DNA from 2 places in the Rhodococcus rhodochrous genome. Region 2 is predicted to be linked to the other one. Evidence: riboswitches for the same ligand, from Rfam matches in the RefSeq annotation. Region 2 holds a riboswitch; the other holds the start of a gene.
The links. Region 2 has a riboswitch for glycine ahead of C6Y44_RS11930 (DMT family transporter). Riboswitches for the same ligand answer to the same signal wherever they lie in the genome.
Positions count from the first base shown of each region.

Region 1: another riboswitch for glycine. It lies ahead of gcvP (aminomethyl-transferring glycine dehydrogenase); the one in region 2 lies ahead of C6Y44_RS11930 (DMT family transporter).

Region 1 covers NZ_CP027557.1:3,071,906-3,080,523, forward strand. The annotation lists gene C6Y44_RS14285 (metallophosphoesterase) at 1-570, shown strand, start outside; gene gcvP (aminomethyl-transferring glycine dehydrogenase) at 706-3,558, opposite strand; glycine riboswitch at 3,721-3,816, opposite strand; gene C6Y44_RS14295 (MerR family transcriptional regulator) at 3,949-4,575, opposite strand; gene C6Y44_RS14300 (bifunctional nuclease family protein) at 4,817-5,290, opposite strand; gene ftsR (transcriptional regulator FtsR) at 5,440-6,177, opposite strand; gene garA (glycogen accumulation regulator GarA) at 6,177-6,638, opposite strand; gene gcvH (glycine cleavage system protein GcvH) at 6,794-7,198, opposite strand; gene C6Y44_RS14320 (DUF881 domain-containing protein) at 7,241-8,038, opposite strand; gene C6Y44_RS14325 (small basic family protein) at 8,041-8,400, opposite strand; gene C6Y44_RS14330 (DUF881 domain-containing protein) at 8,397-8,618, opposite strand, start outside.
Region 2 covers NZ_CP027557.1:2,532,536-2,541,153, forward strand. The annotation lists gene C6Y44_RS11920 (NfeD family protein) at 1-294, shown strand, start outside; gene C6Y44_RS11925 (SPFH domain-containing protein) at 297-1,538, shown strand; gene C6Y44_RS11930 (DMT family transporter) at 1,590-2,600, opposite strand; glycine riboswitch at 2,743-2,832, opposite strand; gene C6Y44_RS11935 (class I adenylate-forming enzyme family protein) at 3,097-4,590, shown strand; gene C6Y44_RS11940 (NADP-dependent oxidoreductase) at 4,631-5,674, shown strand; gene C6Y44_RS11945 (SDR family NAD(P)-dependent oxidoreductase) at 5,779-6,543, shown strand; gene C6Y44_RS11950 (ABC transporter substrate-binding protein) at 6,584-7,678, shown strand; gene C6Y44_RS11955 (mycofactocin-coupled SDR family oxidoreductase) at 7,711-8,538, shown strand; gene C6Y44_RS11960 (SDR family NAD(P)-dependent oxidoreductase) at 8,535-8,618, shown strand, end outside.

The DNA.
Region 1 (8,618 bases), 540 kb from region 2:
CTCGGCGGCGACCTCGCCGACGGCACCGTCGACCTCGTCGGTTCCGACCTCGAACCGCTCCGGCAGCTGCAGGCCCCGCTCGGGGTGTACGGCGTCAGCGGCAACCACGAGTACTACTCCGACGACGCCGAATCATGGCTCGACCATTGGGAGACGCTCGGTGTACGCACCCTGCGCAACGAGCACGTCGTCCTCGAACGCGCCGGCGACGTCGTCGCGCTCGCCGGCGTCCACGACTACACGGCCACCGAACCCCACCACCCGGACATGCCCACCGCCCTCGACGGCATCGCGGACGGTACCCCGGTGATCCTCGCCGCCCACCAGCCCCGGCACATCGACGAGGCCCGCGAGCTCGGAGTCGACCTGCAGCTGTCCGGGCACACCCACGGCGGACAGATGTGGCCGCTGCGGCCGTTCGTATCCCTCGCCAACCCCACCGTCACCGGACTCGACCGCTTCGGTGACACGCAGATCTATACGTCCCAGGGCACCGGCGCGTGGGGACCGCCCGTGCGGGTCGGCACCCCACCGGAGATCTCCGTCCTCGAGCTGACCGCCGCGAACTGAGGGCCTTGCCCTCAGGGCAGGGTGAGATGTGTTCTTACTGGGTAGAGGTTCTGTATTTCTTTGGTTTCCGTACTATTCGGAGTTATTCTATCGATGAAGATGGCCGACGGACGTGTCCGTCGGCCATCCCCGGCATCAGCCGCTGTACGCCTCCAAGGGAGGGCACGAGCACACCAGGTTCCGGTCGCCGTGTGCGCCGTCGATACGCCGCACCGCCGGCCACACCTTGGCCCGGCTCTTCCCCATCGGGAACACCGCGATCTCCCGCGAGTACGGGTGGTTCCACTCACCCACCAGGCATTCCGCGGTGTGCGGAGCCCCGCGCAGCGGATTGTCGTCCACCGGCCACTCTCCTGCCCCGACCCGGTCGATTTCACCGCGGATCGAAATCATCGCGTCGATGAACGCGTCGAGTTCGGCGATGTCCTCGCTCTCGGTGGGCTCGACCATGAGGGTGCCGGCCACCGGGAAGCTCATCGTCGGCGCGTGGAAGCCGTAATCGGCCAGACGCTTCGCGACGTCGTCGACCGTCACCCCCGTCGCCTTCGTCAGCGGACGCAGATCGAGGATGCACTCGTGGGCGACCATGCCGGTCTCCCCCGTATACAGCACCGGGAAGTACTCGTCGAGACGACGCGCGATGTAGTTGGCCGACGCGATTGCCGTCAGCGACGCGCGACGCAGTCCCTCGGCACCCATCATCTTGATGTACGCCCAGGTGATCGGCAGGATCGACGCCGACCCGAAGGGCGCCGCCGAGACCGGTCCCGCTCCCCCGAGTCCCGGCTCCGCCGGATGACCCGGCAGGTACGGGGCCAGATGCGAACGGACACCGATCGGGCCGACCCCCGGACCGCCACCACCGTGCGGGATGCAGAAGGTCTTGTGCAGGTTCAGGTGGCTGACATCGCCCCCGAACTTGCCCGGCCGCGCCAGACCCACGAGAGCGTTGAGGTTGGCGCCGTCGATGTACACCTGACCGCCGGCGTCGTGCACGGCACCGCAGATGTCGGCGATGTCGTGCTCGTAGACACCGTGCGTGGACGGATAGGTGATCATGATCGCGGCCAGTCGCGCACCGTGGTCGGCGATCTTGGCGCGCAGGTCGTCGAGATCGACGTCGCCGTTCGGACGGCACGCGACGACCTCGACACGCATGCCCGCCATCACAGCGGATGCGGCATTGGTGCCGTGCGCGCTCGACGGGATCAGGCAGATGTCCCGATCGGTGTCGCCGCGGTCGAGGTGGTAGTGGCGGATCGCGAGCAGACCCGCGTACTCACCCTGGCTGCCGGCGTTGGGCTGCAGGCTCACGGCGTCGTAGCCCGTCACCGCGGCGAGCCAACCCTCCAGGTCGGCGATGAGACGGCGGATGCCGCCCGTCTGGTCCGCCGGAGCGAAGGGATGCAGACCCGCGAACTCGGGCCAGGTGATGGCTTCCATCTCGGCGGCGGCGTTGAGCTTCATCGTGCACGAGCCCAGTGGGATCATCGTCCGGTCGAGGGCGAGGTCCTTGTCGGACAGACGCCGCAGGTAACGCATCATCGCGGTCTCGGTGCGGTAGCGGGTGAACGCCTCGTGCTGCAGGAACTCGCTGGTGCGGGCCAGGGCCTGCGGCAGCGCCGTTCCCTCGGCGGCCTCCCCGGCGTCGACGCCGAAAGCGCCCAGGACCGCGTCCACGTGCGCCGCGGTGGTGGCCTCGTCGCACGAGATCGACACGTGATCGTCGTCGACCCGGTACAGGTTGATGCCGGCCTCGAGGGCGGCGGCGAGCACGGCGTCGGCGCGCCCCGGGACGCGCACGAGGACGGTGTCGAAGAACTCGTCGTGGACGACCTCGACGCCACCGGCGCGCAGACCGTCGGCGAGGCGGCGGGCGTGCCCGGCGACGCGGCGGGCGATGCCGGTGAGGCCTTCGGCGCCGTGGTACGAGACGTACATGGCCGCGAGCACGGCGAGGAGCACCTGGGCGGTGCAGATGTTGCTGGTGGCCTTCTCACGGCGGATGTGCTGCTCACGGGTCTGCAACGCGAGCCGGTAGGCCGGGTTGCCGTCCGCGTCCACCGAGACACCGACGAGGCGTCCCGGCAGGGTGCGGGTGTGGGCGCTACCGACGGCGAGGTAGCCGGCGTGCGGCCCACCGAAGCCCATCGGCACACCGAACCGCTGGGTGGTGCCGAAGCACGCGTCGGCGCCCTGCTCCCCGGGCGGGGTGATCAGGGTCATGGCCAGCAGGTCGGCACCGACGGCGACGAGCGCGCCGCGGTCGTGGGCGGCCGCGATGATCGGAGCGGCGTCGATGATGCGTCCCGAAGCGCCGGGCACCTGCAGGATCACGCCGAAGAACTCGCCCTCGGGCAGTCCGTCGGCAGCGAGGTCGGCGGTGACGATCTCGATGCCGAGTGGTTCGGCGCGGGTCGCCAGCACCGCGGCGGTCTGCGCGAACAGGTCGACGTCGACGACCAGGCGCGGGCTCTTGGACTTGCGGTTCGCGCGGCGCAGCAGGGTCATCGCCTCGGCGGCGGCGGTGGCCTCGTCGAGCATCGACGAGTTCGCGATCTCCATGCCGGTCAGGTCGGCGACCATGGTCTGGAAGTTCAGCAGCGCCTCGAGGCGTCCCTGACTGATCTCCGGCTGGTAGGGGGTGTAGGCCGTGTACCAGGCGGGGTTCTCGATGATGTTGCGCAGCAGCACGGGCGGCGTGAGCGTGTCGTAGTAGCCGTGACCGATCATCGATGTCGCCACGGTGTTCTGCGACGCGAGTGCCTTCAGTTCGGCGAGTACGTCGTGCTCGGAGCGGGGCGCGTCGAGGACGTCGAGGCCGGTCGGCACGTTGTCTGCACGGTCGTCGAGGATGGCGGCCGGTACCGCGGCGGTGGCGAGGGCGTCGAGGGAATCGACTCCGACGACGTCGAGGATCCGGTTCAGGCCGGCGGTGTCGGGGCCGATGTGGCGATCGGCGAAGTTCGAGGTGACGGCATCTGTCATCGCAGCTCCCGGGCTGGTCGGCGAGGTCCACATGCGCGCGGTCGCGCGAGGTGGTTCCTCCCCCTCTGTCGTGAGCTCGCGGAGCGAGCGCCTGAGAGATTCGGCCGGCCAGAGCCTTTCCCCGTGGGCGGGCGGGTGCTCCCGCCGCTTTCCAGAGACGTCGGAGCTCACGCGGTCCCGGTTGCCTGAGAGATTGACGGGGAGGTGCTGCTCCTTCGGCGCCCGGCTCGGTGTCCGGGTCTCTCCCGCGTGATGGCGACGCATCTTCGAGTCTAGATCACGTCGCAGGGGTCGAAATACCGCAGGTGCGGAAAGCGCCGCAGGTGGTGGAGATGGATCAGCAGAGATGGATCGGCGGTGTCGTCGGCCGATGCGACATCAGTGGTGGGGTCAGCCGATGCGGCGGTTGATGCGTTCGCGGCGACGCGACGCGAGTTCGTCCTCGGGGCGTTCCTCGACGCCGCCGCCATCGGCGCGTTCGGCGGGAAAATCGGCAATGCTGCCGGTGAGTTCGCGCATCGCGCCGCTCACCGCGATCCCGAAGACACCTTGCCCGCCCTGCAGCAGGTCGACGACCTCTTCGGGCGACGTGCACTCGTAGACGGTGGTGCCATCGGAGAACAGGGTGATCTTCGCGAGGTCGCCCACCCCGCGGCTGCGGAGATGGTCGACGGCGACGCGGATGTTCTGCAGCGAGACACCGGTGTCGAGCAGGCGCTTGACGATCTTGAGGACGAGGATGTCCTTGAACGAGTACAGCCGCTGGCTACCGGAGCCGGCGGCCCCGCGGATGGACGGTACGACCAGATTCGTGCGGGCCCAGTAGTCGAGCTGGCGGTAGCTGATTCCCGCGATCTGACAGGCGATGGGCACGCGGTAGCCGACGAGCTCGTCGGGTACCGAGTTGTCCGGAAACAGGCCCGGTTGGATCTCGTCGGTCTCGTTCGTCCGCGGCGCCGGATTCGAGCGATCGCCGGAATCGACGCCGAGTGGCTGTCCCTTCGTCCGATCTCGCACTACTGACTCCCTCTCGCGCGCCCAGTTCTGCCTCGCAACGATCGATTGGCGGATCCCCCCGACCACATCCGATCATCGAGCGCTCCCAGGCTCACCGAGTCATCCCTGGCGGATCAACTCAGCGTACGCTCCGGTGTTGGGCGTCGGGCTGCAACACGCCGACCGGAAGGCAACGTTCGACATTACTACCGTCACGGCCGACGCGCGCGCCAACGCTCGTCGCCGTGCGGACGGACGGCGCTCAGCCGTCCGTCGCCTTGAAATCGTCGGGCGAGACGGAGTCGAGGAACTCCTTGAACTTCTCGACCTCGTCCTCCCGTTCGTCGGGCATGACCAGTCCTGCCTCCGTGAGCACCGGTTCCTCGACGTGGACCGGCGCGCCGATGCGCAAGGCCACCGCGACCCCGTCGGAGGGCCGGCAGGACACGCGCATCCCTCCGTCGAAGACCAGATCCGCGTAGAACGTCCCTTCGCGCAGGTCGACGATGCGCACCTCGCGCAGGTTGTGACCGAACGCCTCGAGGAGGTTCTTGATCAGGTCGTGGGTCAGCGGCCGCGCTGGTTCGACCCCCTGCTGTTCGAGGGCGATGGCGGTCGCTTCGTTCTGCCCGATCCAGATCGGCAGATACCGATCGCCGTCGACCTCCCGCAGCAGGAGGACAGGCTGGTTCTGCGGCTGTTCGATACGAATCCCTACTATCCGCATCTCGCTCATCGCGATGCCTCCGTCCTGCTGCTCGTCGGTGGTGGGACCACCCGACAGGTACTGCCTGGAATTCTAGTGTCCTCCAGCGCATCCGTCAGGTGCCGTACGTCACCACCCGACGGAGGGCCCGTGGTCGCACACGGCGATGAATTCGTCGCCTAACGGTCGAGGGCCCCCTGCACCGCCGCTTTCACCAGGCAGGTGTGCAATGTCAACGACAGTGCGGCCAGTTCGCGCACCATCTCCTCGGCGCGCTGCCGCGCCCCGGCGTCGCGGCCCTTCGCGATCGGACCGGCGATCTGCGCGACGAGCGCGGCCTCGCGGTCGGCGGCGAGCTTGAACGCCCGCAGGTGCCGAACCTCGAGGCCGAACTCCGCCATCGCTTTCGCCGTGCGGGCGAGCAGCACCGCGTCCTCGTCGAAGAAACCGGCCGGGCCCGGCTTGACCAGGCCCGCCCCCACCAGCTCGGTGAGGAAGGCCGCGTCGATCCCCGCACGGGTGCACAGATCGTCGCGACTCACCCGGATCTCGCGGTCCGAGCGCAGATCCTCCGGCGAGACCTCGCCGCGGGCGACCGCCAGCGGGCGCGGCCGGGTGATCCGGGTCTCGACCGATCCCACCGTGGCGGCGCCGCGGTCGATCGCCTCGAGCTGCTCCTTGATCACCTTGAGCGGAAGGTACTGATCGCGCTGCGCGGTGAGCACGTACCGCAGACGCTCGCAGTCGGCGATCGAGAAGCGTCGGTAGCCCGAGGGGGTGCGTTCCGGGCTGATCAGTCCCTCGGCCTCGAGGAACCGGATCTTCGAGATCGTCACGTCCGGGAATTCCGGACGCAGGCGGTCGAGCACCGACCCGATCGACATTCCGGCCGGCGCCGGCTGGCGGGCCGCGGTCATCAGCTACCCGCGCCCTGGTTACCTCGCGGACCGGTCAGGAACACCAGCCGGAACTTGCCGATCTGCACCTCGTCGCCGTTCGCGAGAACGGCGGAGTCGACCGGCTCGCGGTTGACGTAGGTGCCGTTGAGGCTTCCCACGTCGACGACCTGGAATTCGCCCTCGTCCTGGCGGAACTCGGCGTGCCGACGGCTGACGGTCACGTCGTCGAGGAAGATGTCGCTGTCGGGATGCCGACCCGCCGAGGTGGTGGGCTGGTCGAGCAGGAAGCGCGATCCTGCATTGGGTCCCCGCTTGACCACCAGCAGCGCCGATCCGGCGGGCAGGCCCTCGACACCCGAGACGGGCGCTTCGGTGGTGGCCGAACCCGCGCCCTCCACTTCGTTCAGGAAGTCGGCGCGAAATACCGAAGTGGTCTCTGCAGGAGTCTCCTCGTAGCCCGCGTTGCCGTTCTCGCTCACCGTTTCTCCTTATCCGTTCGACCACCCGGGTGATCCCGGACGGTCGCTGATTCGTTCGCCCCGTTCAGGTCCGACACGGCACACGCCATATCCGACCGTACCCCGCTCGGGGGTACTGACGCAGACAGTCGCGGTCACGTTACCTGTCGGGTCCGTCAGCCTTCCGTGATCCCGCGGTAACCTTCCGCGTCGAGCGTCTCCGCGAGCGCCTCGTCGAGGTCGCTCTCGCTGCCGATCTCCACGTCGACGAGCCAGCCGTCCTCGTACGGGCTGCTGTTCACCAGTTCGGGATTCGCGTCGAGTTCCGTGTTGACGGCGGTCACCTTCGCAGTCAGCGGCGCGAACACGTCCGACACGCTCTTGGTGGACTCGACCTCTCCGAAGGACTCGCCGGCGGCGATCTCGGCGCCCGCCTCGGGCAGCTGCACGAAGACCACGTCGCCGAGTTGGGACTGTGCGTAGTCGGTGATCCCGATGCGCACGGTCGTCGCGCCCGTCCTGCGCACCCACTCGTGCTCGGGGGTGTACCGCAGATCCTCGGGTGTCGCGAAATCGGTCAAGACTGGTCCTTTCGGAGACGACGTTCGACCGGAACGTCGGATTCAGTTACCGGGCTGAGAGTATTGGCGTGGCTCGATCTCCCGCAAGGCGGACACCTCCACCTGCGGAGACTGTTCCACGGACAATGATCCGCCCGCACGGGCGACCGTGTCGACCACTCCGCCGGGAATGTTCAACGCGGCGGCGAGAGTCGGTCCGTCGCCGATGGCGGTGACGGTGTACGGAGCGTCGAGTCCGCGGTCGTCGACGACGATGTCACCGCCCGGTCCGGTGACCCACGAATCGACCCCGATGCGCACGGTCTCGCCGTTCGCCCCGGCGATCTGCATCGTGTCGGCACCCGCCGCGCGCAGCTCCTGAATCATGTCGAGCAGCACCTCCGATCCGACGCCCTCGCGCGGATCGTCGACGGTGAGAACCACTCCGGGCCCGGTGGCGGGTTCGGTGCCGAGTTGCACCGACAGCGTGTACAGGCGCGTGCGGGCTTCCTCGAGTGCCGCTTCCGAGCCTTCCTGTTCGAGACTCGAGAGGGTGCGCTCGAGTTCGGTGATCTCCTGGCGGAGAGCGGCTTCGCGGCGGTTGAGGTTGTCGAGCAGCACGAGCAGGTCCGCAGGGCGCGCCGAGTCGAGGTCGTCGCCGGTGTCGGTCGTGCGCACCTGGGTGGCGATACCGGCGCCGAGCAGGACGACGAGAATCGCCGCGAGGACGAGGAAGACGCGTTGCGAGCGGGTGGTGCGGCTCGCGTCGGACCCGGCGGTGGTCTCGTCGCCCGCGCCGGCGCCGGTCTCGGGCGTGGTACCGGTGTCGCGCGTGGGGCCGGGTTGTTGCGGTTCGGTCACGGTCAGGCTCCGAACAGGCGACGACGTAGGGCGGCAGCGTTTCCGAAGATGCGGATGCCGAGGACGACGATGACTGCGGTCGACAGCTGGGTGCCCACCCCGAGCTGGTCGCCGAGCCACACGATCAGTGCGGCGACGAGGACGTTGAAGACGAACGACACCACGAACACCTTCGCGTCGAAGATGTCGTCGAGATAGGCGCGCAGACCGCCGAAGACCGTGTCGAGCGCGGCGACCACCGCGATGGGCAGGTAGGGCTGCACGACATCGGGTACCTGTGGGCTGAACACGATTCCGGCGCCGATCCCGATCGCCAGTGCGAGCACCGCGTAGAGCGCGTGACCGTGTTCGAGTCGCTTCACCTGTACCCCGTTTCTCCACTGCTGCCGAGTTTCCGGACCGTGGCGGCCGGAAACTCGAGATCGTCCTCCTCGGCGAGGGTGAATCCCACCCCGTAGAGCTGCTGAATCCCCGCGATGCGCAGGTAGGCGTCGCTGACGACGAAGGACGTCTGCAGCCGGGAGGGAGATCCCACCGCCGAGACCGTGTACGGGGAGAATACGGGCCGGTTGTCGACGAG
Region 2 (8,618 bases):
TGGATCGACGCGGTGATCTTCGCCGTGACCTCGCTGGTTCTGCTGCTCGGTGTCCGGCCGATGCTGAGGCGGCGGTACTCCCAGCCGCCCGCTCTGCCGACCGGGATCGACGCTCTCCCGGGCAAGCACGCCTTGGTCCTCGAGCAGGTGGGGGAGCATTCCGGGCGCGTCAAGATCGACGGTGAGGTGTGGACCGCCAGGCCGCTGGACGCCACCGAGGTATACGAGCCGGGAACGACAGTGACAGTGATGCAGATAGACGGCGCGACTGCCGTCGTGTGGAGGGGTGTCTGAGGATGGAAGCTCTGATCGTGCTCGCCGTAGTGGTGGCACTGGTCGTGGTGGTCGTGGCCAAATCGGTATCGCTGGTACCGCAAGCGGAGGCCGCGGTCATCGAACGTCTCGGCCGGTACTACCGGACGGCGTCGGGTCAGCTCACCTTCCTGGTGCCCTTCGTCGACCGCATCCGCGCGAAGGTCGATCTACGCGAACGTGTCGTCTCGTTCCCGCCGCAGCCGGTCATCACCCAGGACAACCTGACGCTGAGCATCGACACGGTCGTGTACTTCCAGGTGACGAACCCGCAGGCGGCCGTCTACGAGATCAGCAACTACATCGCCGCGGTCGAGCAGCTCACCGTCACCACACTCCGCAACGTCGTCGGTGGAATGACCCTCGAGGAGACGCTCACCTCGCGCGACTCCATCAACGGCCAGCTCCGCGGTGTGCTCGACGAAGCGACCGGCCGATGGGGCCTGCGTGTCGCCCGGGTCGAACTCAAGAGCATCGATCCGCCGCCGTCGATCCAGGAATCGATGGAGAAGCAGATGAAGGCCGACCGTGAGAAGCGCGCGATGATCCTCACGGCCGAGGGTCACCGCGAATCCGCGATCAAGACCGCCGAGGGCGACAAGCAGTCGCGCATCCTCTCCGCCGAAGGTGCGAAGCAGGCCGCGATCCTCGAAGCCGAGGCCGACCGGCAGTCGCGGATCCTGCGCGCGCAGGGTGATCGCGCGGCGCGCTACCTCGAGGCTCAGGGCGAGGCGAAGTCCATCGAGAAGGTGTTCGCAGCGATCAAGGCCGGCAAGCCCACTCCGGAGCTGCTCGCCTACCAGTACCTGCAGACCCTGCCGCAGATGGCCCAGGGCGATGCGAACAAGATGTGGGTGGTGCCGAGCGACTTCGGCAAGGCGCTCGAAGGATTCGCGCGGACGCTCGGCGCGCCCGGCGAGGACGGCGTCTTCCGCTTCGAGCCGAGTCCTGTCGACGAGGAACTGCAACGGCCCGAGGACGACAGTGCCGAGGTCGAGGATTGGTTCGCGACCAAGCGCGACCCCGAGGTGGCCCAGGCCGTCGCCGAAGCCGAGGCGGTCGCGCGCAAGCCGGTCGACCCCGCAGTTCGGACGGGTCTCGCCACGGAGGGGACGCAGGGGGGTGCCGGTGAAGGACAGTCGGCGTTGCCCGCAACGCCGCCGGCGCAGCGTTGGATGACGAACGACGCATCCGAGCAGCCGGCCGAGCCGCCGCAACAGCAGTAACGGAAACCGATTCGAGTGGGAGGGCGCGCCGACCGGCGGCCCTCCCACTCGTCATCGGCGGCCGAGCATCGGCAGTGCCATCGCTACCACGATGAGACCGGCGCCCGCGGCGGCGAGCACGGTCACGGACTCTCCGAAGGCGACCATGCCGATCATCAGCGCGACCACGACCTCGAGGTAGGACAGGCCCGACAGTTCCGCGGCACGAAGGTGCTTGCCCGCAACGACGAGCAGCCCCAGCGCGAACAGGCCGCAGACGACGAAGAACCCACCGGCCCACAACCAGTGCGTCGCGGTCATCCCCGACATGTCGGGTCGGGTCACCGCGACCATCCCACCTGCCGCGACGGCACCGAAGACGAAGTTCCACAGGGACCGGACGTCGGACGGCATATCGGTGCGATAGCGGTAGCACAGCAGGGCCCCGCCGTAGAAGACTCCCGAGGCCGCGCCCAGCACGGTGCCCAGCGTCTCGTGCTCACCCCCGGACGACCCACCGCCGACCAGACCGGCGGCGAGCAGCATACCGGCGAACGCCGTGCCGATCGACAGGGCGTCGAGGCGACCGACCCTCTCCTTCAGGAACACCCGGGCGAGGGCCGTCGCGACGACGGGGCCGAGGTAATGGAGAACCACGGCACGGGACAGGTCGGTCAACACCGTGGCGGACAGATAGGTCGCGAGGGACAGTCCGAGGAGCACACCGCCACCGACGACCGACCAGGACAGACGGGTCCGGCGCAACTGTCCGAGGCGGCGGGACAGCGCCATCAGGAGGAGCATGCCGAGTGCTCCGACTGCCATCCGTCCGAGCGTCAGTGCCTCACCGAGCACCGCGCCTTCGGGAGTGGCCTTGCGGCCGAACAATCCTGCGGCGCCCATCGCGGTCGCGGACAGCACGATCGCGGCGATCCCGAGTCGCCGGTTCGTACGCGACGGCGACTTCGGGGCGGGGGAGGGAGGGAGAACAGGGCCACGCGACTCGGTCGGTGCAATATCGGCGCGCGAAGGCGCGCCCACGGCATCATCGGCGCGCGAAGGCGCGCCCAGGGAAACGGTCACACGTCTACCTCGGGTCCAGGGTGCACGAAACGAGCACCAGCGGGTGTTGTCGTTCCCCGCTCTGTCATCGGACCTGAGAGCTTTCGCGGACGGAGCCGCTTACACCTTCGGTGAACCCGGAAGAGTTGCTTTCCAGAGGAGCCTCGCCGTGGCGGTCTGGGGGCCTGAGAGATTCCCGGGGAGGTTGCTCCTTCGGCGCCCGCTGTGTGCGGGACTCTCCCGCCGCGGTTCGGTGGCTGTTCAGTTGTGGCGTCAAGTATGCCATGCGGCTCGATGCCGGTCTGTGAGGTCGTACCGGGGGTCGGGCATGTCTCGCATTTTGCCTGGTGAGAGGGCTGCCAGAAAATTCCAGCCGATACCTTCACAAATATAGGCATAATTGCTATGGTGTGCATCACACGGTCTCGCGACCGAGGGTTCGGCACCCGGTGATCGCGAGCGCCGGTCGATTCGTCTCTTCTCTCGTACGGCAGAGCTTCTGAAGACAGGTGGTCATATGGGTATCGGGATGGTCCTCGACATGGCGTCCGCCGCCACCCCCGATCGGATCGCGATGGGTCCTCGTTCGAACGGTGTCACCTACCGCCGGCTCGACGAACTCGCTTCGCGCGGTGCGGGCTTGCTCGGTGAGCTCGGAGCCCGGAACGTCGTTTTCGTCGGAGTGAACGGTCCGGTCCTTCCCACGCTCATGTTCGCTGCCGGTCGTGCCGGTATTCCCCTGGCGCCCTTGAACTACCGGCTTCCCGCTGCGCAATTGCTCGAATTGATCGACAGGTTGGACGAACCGATCGTCGTGGCGGACGCCGACTATGTCGGCAAGCTCGACGGGTGCGCGCACCGAATCGTCTCGACCGACGAGTTTCTCGGTCTCGCGGAGGGGACGGCACCTCTCGCGGGGGACCGCTCGGAAGACGAGGGGACCGCGATCGTGCTGTTCACCTCCGGGACCACCTCGGCTCCGAAAGGGGTGCTGCTCCGACACCGGCACCTGCTGTCCTACCTCATCAACACCGTCGAATTCGGTTCGGCGGCACGGCAACAGGCCACCCTGGTCAGCACGCCGCCCTATCACATCGCGGGTCTCGGTGCCGTTCTGAGCAACGTCTACTCGGGTCGACGCATGGTCTACCTGCCCGACTTCACGCCGCAGGGCTGGCTCGACCTCGTTCGCACCGAGGGTGTCACCAGCGCGATGGTGGTGCCGACGATGCTCGCCCGCATCGTCGACCACCTCGACGGCGCGCCCGCCGAGGTCCCGACGCTCGAGTCGCTCGCCTACGGAGGTGCGAGGATGCCCCAGCCGGTCCTCGAGCGTGCCCTCGCGGCATTCGGCGACACCGGATTCGTCAACGCCTACGGATTGACGGAGACCAGTTCGACGATCGCGGTGCTCGGACCCGAGGAGCATCGGGAGGCGTTCGCGAAACCCGAACTGCGAGGACGGCTCTCCTCGGCCGGTCGGATCGTGCCCGGTATCGAAGCGCAGATCCGATCCGAGGACGGCGAACGCGTGCTGCCCGACGGGCAGACGGGTCTGCTGTGGGTGCGCGGGGCGCAGGTCAGCGGCGAGTACATGGGTAACGGTTCGGTCCTGGACGCGGAGGGCTGGTTCCCGACCAGGGATCGCGCCCGGATCGAGGACGGCTATCTCTACATCGGTGGTCGCGCGGACGACACGATCATCCGGGGCGGGGAGAACATCGCGCCGGCCGAGATCGAGGACGTGCTGGCACACCACCCGCAGGTGCGTGAGGTGGCCGTGATCGGTACTCCCGACGACGAATGGGGCGAACGGATCTGCGCGGTGATCGTTCCGGCTGTCGACAACCATGAGGAGGCCGATGCGATCCGCACGTGGTGCCGTGAACGTCTGCGCGGTTCGAGGACCCCCGACGACGTCGTGTTCGTCGACGATCTGCCCCGTACTCCCACCGGCAAGCTCGTGCGCCGCGATCTCGTCGAGCAGGTCACGGCCGGACTCGCGGGATGATCGCGCTGCCGTCCGCATCACGAAGAGAACGGGCATCCTTGTGACCGACATCGTGGACACCGAACTCGTCCGACGCGAATGGATCCTCCGGGCGCGCCCGAGTGGCCGTCCCCGTGACACCGACGTCGAGTTGGTCGGAACCGCTCTCGTCGAACCCGCCTCGGGGCAGATCCGCGTGCGGAACCTCGTCATGTCCGTCGAGCCCTACATGCGGGGCAGGATGGGCGGTGAGGCAACCTACGCGGAGCCCTACGCACTGGGGGAGCCGATGCTCGCTCCCACGGTCGGGGTCGTGTCCTGGTCCGATCGACCCGAGTTGCCGATCGGATCGCTTGTTCTCCACGAGTACGGCTGGCGGACGGAAAGTTTCGTCGACCCGTCCGACTGTCGCAGGCTTCGGCACGACGATCTCCCCGCAGCCCTGCACCTGAGTGTCCTCGGCATCCCGGGTATGACCGCCTGGGTAGGAATCGATCGGATCGCGCAGGTGCGCAGTGGCGATGTGGTGTTCGTGTCGTCCGCGGCCGGTGCGGTCGGATCCACTGCGGTCCAGCTGGCGAAACAGCGTGGTGCCGTGGTGATCGCGAGCGCCGGATCTCCCGAGAAGGTCTCGCTCGTCAGGGAACTCGGTGCCGACGCGGCGTTCGATCATCACGAGGGGCCGGCGAAGGACCTGCTGCGCAGCGCTATGGCCGAGGTCGGTGCCACCGCGCTCGATGTGTATTTCGACAATGTCGGGGGCGAACAACTCGAAGCGGCCATCCGCGTGCTCGCCGACCACGCCCGCATCGCTCTGTGCGGGATGATCAGCGTCTACAACTCCGCCACACCCGTGCCCGGACCGAACAACCTGCTCAAACTGATCTGGCGTCGCGCCCGGATGGAAGGCTTCCTGCTGGCCGACCATCTCGACGCACGCGACGCTTTCGAGGACGAGATGGCCGCGCTCGTCCGGAGCGGACGGATCCGGCCCGTCCACACCGAGTTCGCCGGTGGCATCGGCGGTGCATGGGATGCCTTCGTCGGGATGCTCGACGGCGCCGCGACCGGCAAGGCCCTCGTCCCTCTCGTCCCCTCGACCTGACTCCGTCGGGACCGTCCCGACGTCGCTGCGGCGACGCCGGTGTCCCGCCGCACCTTCTCACTCTTTAGGCGCTTTCGACGCCGACCTCATCGACAGGAGCCCGCATGACCACGCATCCCCGTCCTCTCGAAGGAAAGGTAGCGCTCGTCACCGGTGGCAGCCGCGGCCTGGGCCGCGAGATGGTTCTCGCCTTTGCGAACGCCGGTGCCGACGTCGTCATCGTCAGCCGCAAGGTCGACAGTTGCGAGAAACTCGCCGCGGAGGTCGCCGAGACCACCGGACGCAAGGCTCTGCCCCTCGCACTGCACGTCGGCGACTGGGACGCCCACGAACCGGTCGTCGACCGGGTCTACGACGAGTTCGGCCACCTGGACGTCCTGGTGAACAACGCCGGCATGGCGCCTCTGTACCCCAGCCTCGACCAGGTGACCGAGGAACTGTTCGACAAGGTGATCGGGGTCAATCTCAAGGGTGCCTTCCGTCTGACCGCCCTCGTCGGTCCTCGGATGGCGGCGGGTTCCGGGGGATCGATCATCAACATCAGCTCCATCGCCTCCGAGCGGCCGATGACCACCGATCTGCCGTACGCGGCCGCCAAGGCGGGACTGAACACCCTGACCAAGGGCTTCGCGCAGGCATACGGCCCCAGCGTGCGGGTCAACACGATCATGGCCGGTGCGTTCCTCACCGACATCAGCAAGGCCTGGGACATGGACTCGGCCAACGAACTCTTCGGGGCGATGCCGCTCCGGCGTGCCGGAAATCCGGACGAGATCGTCGGCGCCGCACTGTATCTCGCGGGGCCCGGTTCCACCTACACCACCGGTGCCGTGATCCCCGTCGACGGCGGCCGCACCTCCACCCCCTGACCCGATCCGCGGCCCACGGGCCGACGACCAGGAGCCTCCCATGGACTTCATCCGAGCACCGCGCCGTACCCGGCGCACCTTCCTGTCGACCCTGACCGCCGCCGCGCTCGCCGCGACCCTCGCGGCCTGCGGTGGAAACGGTGGGGACGACCGCATCACCTCGGAATCGATCGGAGCGACCGGCCCGGCCGGCGACGATGCCTGGCAACAGGTGATCGAGGCGGCCAAGGCGGAGGGCGAGGTCACGATCTATTCGTCGAACGCCGCGGACGCTCTCGCCGAACTGGGCCGCCGCTTCGAGGCCGACTACGGCATCCGCCTGAACGTCGTCCGTGACGTCGACGCGAATCTGCACCAGAAGATCGGTGCGGAGACCGAGACCGGCAACCGGGTCGCCGACGTGGTCACGCAGGCGAGTGTGCCGTGGGCCGTGAGCCTCGGCGCGGAGGGGGAGTTCGCCGAGCCCGTCGGCCCGGCCTTCACCGACTCCGCCAGTGAGTACGACGTCACGACCCTGAAGGACGACACGGGTTACTTCGTCTCCAATGCGTCGGTCCTGACCTTCGGCTGGAACACCCAGCGCTACCCGGACGGCGTCGACAGCTACGGCGATCTCCTGGATCCGGCGCTCGGCGACGGCAGGATCGGCATCGTCCTTCCCACGTCGACCGCCCACGTGGATTTCTACGACAACTATCTCGAGCAGGTCGGAGGTGAGGGCTATCTCGAGAAGTTGGCCCAGCAGCGTCCGCGGATCTACCCCAGCGCGCTGCCGTTGGCGCAGGCCCTCGCCTCCGGTGAGATCGCCGCCGCCGCATTCGTGCAGGACCAGAAGAGCGAGCAGCAGACCGGCGCCCCTGTCGACTCGGCCTTCGGAGACGTCGTGTGGGGCGCACCCATGTACACCGCGATCCTCGCCGACGCCGTTCATCCCAATGCAGCCCAGGTCCTGGCCAACTACATGATCACCCCGGCGGGTCAGGAAGCGGTCTCGTTCCGCAATGCCTCCGTTCTGCCCGGCATCGGTTCGGCGGTCACCACCGTCGACAAGGTTGCCCCTCAGAACACGGACGCCATGACGCCGGAAGCACTCGAAGAACTCAAGGCCCGCTTCGGCCGTCTGTTCAACCAGTAGTTCCGGGATCGCCGGAGAAGGAGTCACCCCCCATGGGAAGAGTTGAAGGAAAGGTCGCACTGATCACCGGCGCGGCCCGTGGCCAAGGGCGCGCGCACGCCGTGCGTCTCGCCGAGGAAGGGGCGGACGTCGTCCTCCTCGACGTGTGCAGGTCGATCGACTCGGTGCCGTACCCGCTTGCCACCGGGGACGACCTGAAGGAGACCGAGGCGCTCGTCGCCGCGACCGGCCGTCGGGTCCTGTCCCGCGTCGCCGACGTCCGGGACCAGACGCAGCTCGACGCTGCGGTTGCGGACGCGATCGGAACGTTCGGGCACATCGACATCGTCTGCGCCAACGCGGGCATCGTGGGCTTCCGGCCCACCTGGGAGTTGAGTGACGCAGAGTGGCAGGACATGCTCGACGTCAACCTCACCGGGGTGTTCCACACCGTTCGAGCCGTCGTCCCGGAGATGATCCGCGCCGGCCGCGGTGGATCGATCGTCATGACCAGCTCGATCCAGGCGATGCTCGGCTCGGCCAACATCGGTCACTACAACGCGTCGAAGAGCGGTGTCGTCGGCCTCATGCGGACTCTGGCCACCGAACTCGGCCCCCACGGCATCCGCGTCAACACGGTCAATCCGAGCGCCGTGGAGACGCCGATGCTGCACAACGATGCGACCTTCCGGATCTTCGGGCCCGATCTCGAGAATCCGGGACCGGACGACCTGTGGGAGCGCTCGAAGGACCGCAATCCGATGGGCATCGGCTGGGTGGCGCCCGAGGACATGAGCAACGCCGTGTTGTTCCTCGCCTCGGACGAAGCACGATTCATCACCGGTGTGGCGCTGCCGGTCGACGCGGGAGTGCGACTGTGACCGCGCTGGACAACGAGGCCCGGCCCGAGACCGCCCAGGTGCCGCGCAGACTCGAAGGTCGCCGGATCTTCGTGACCGGC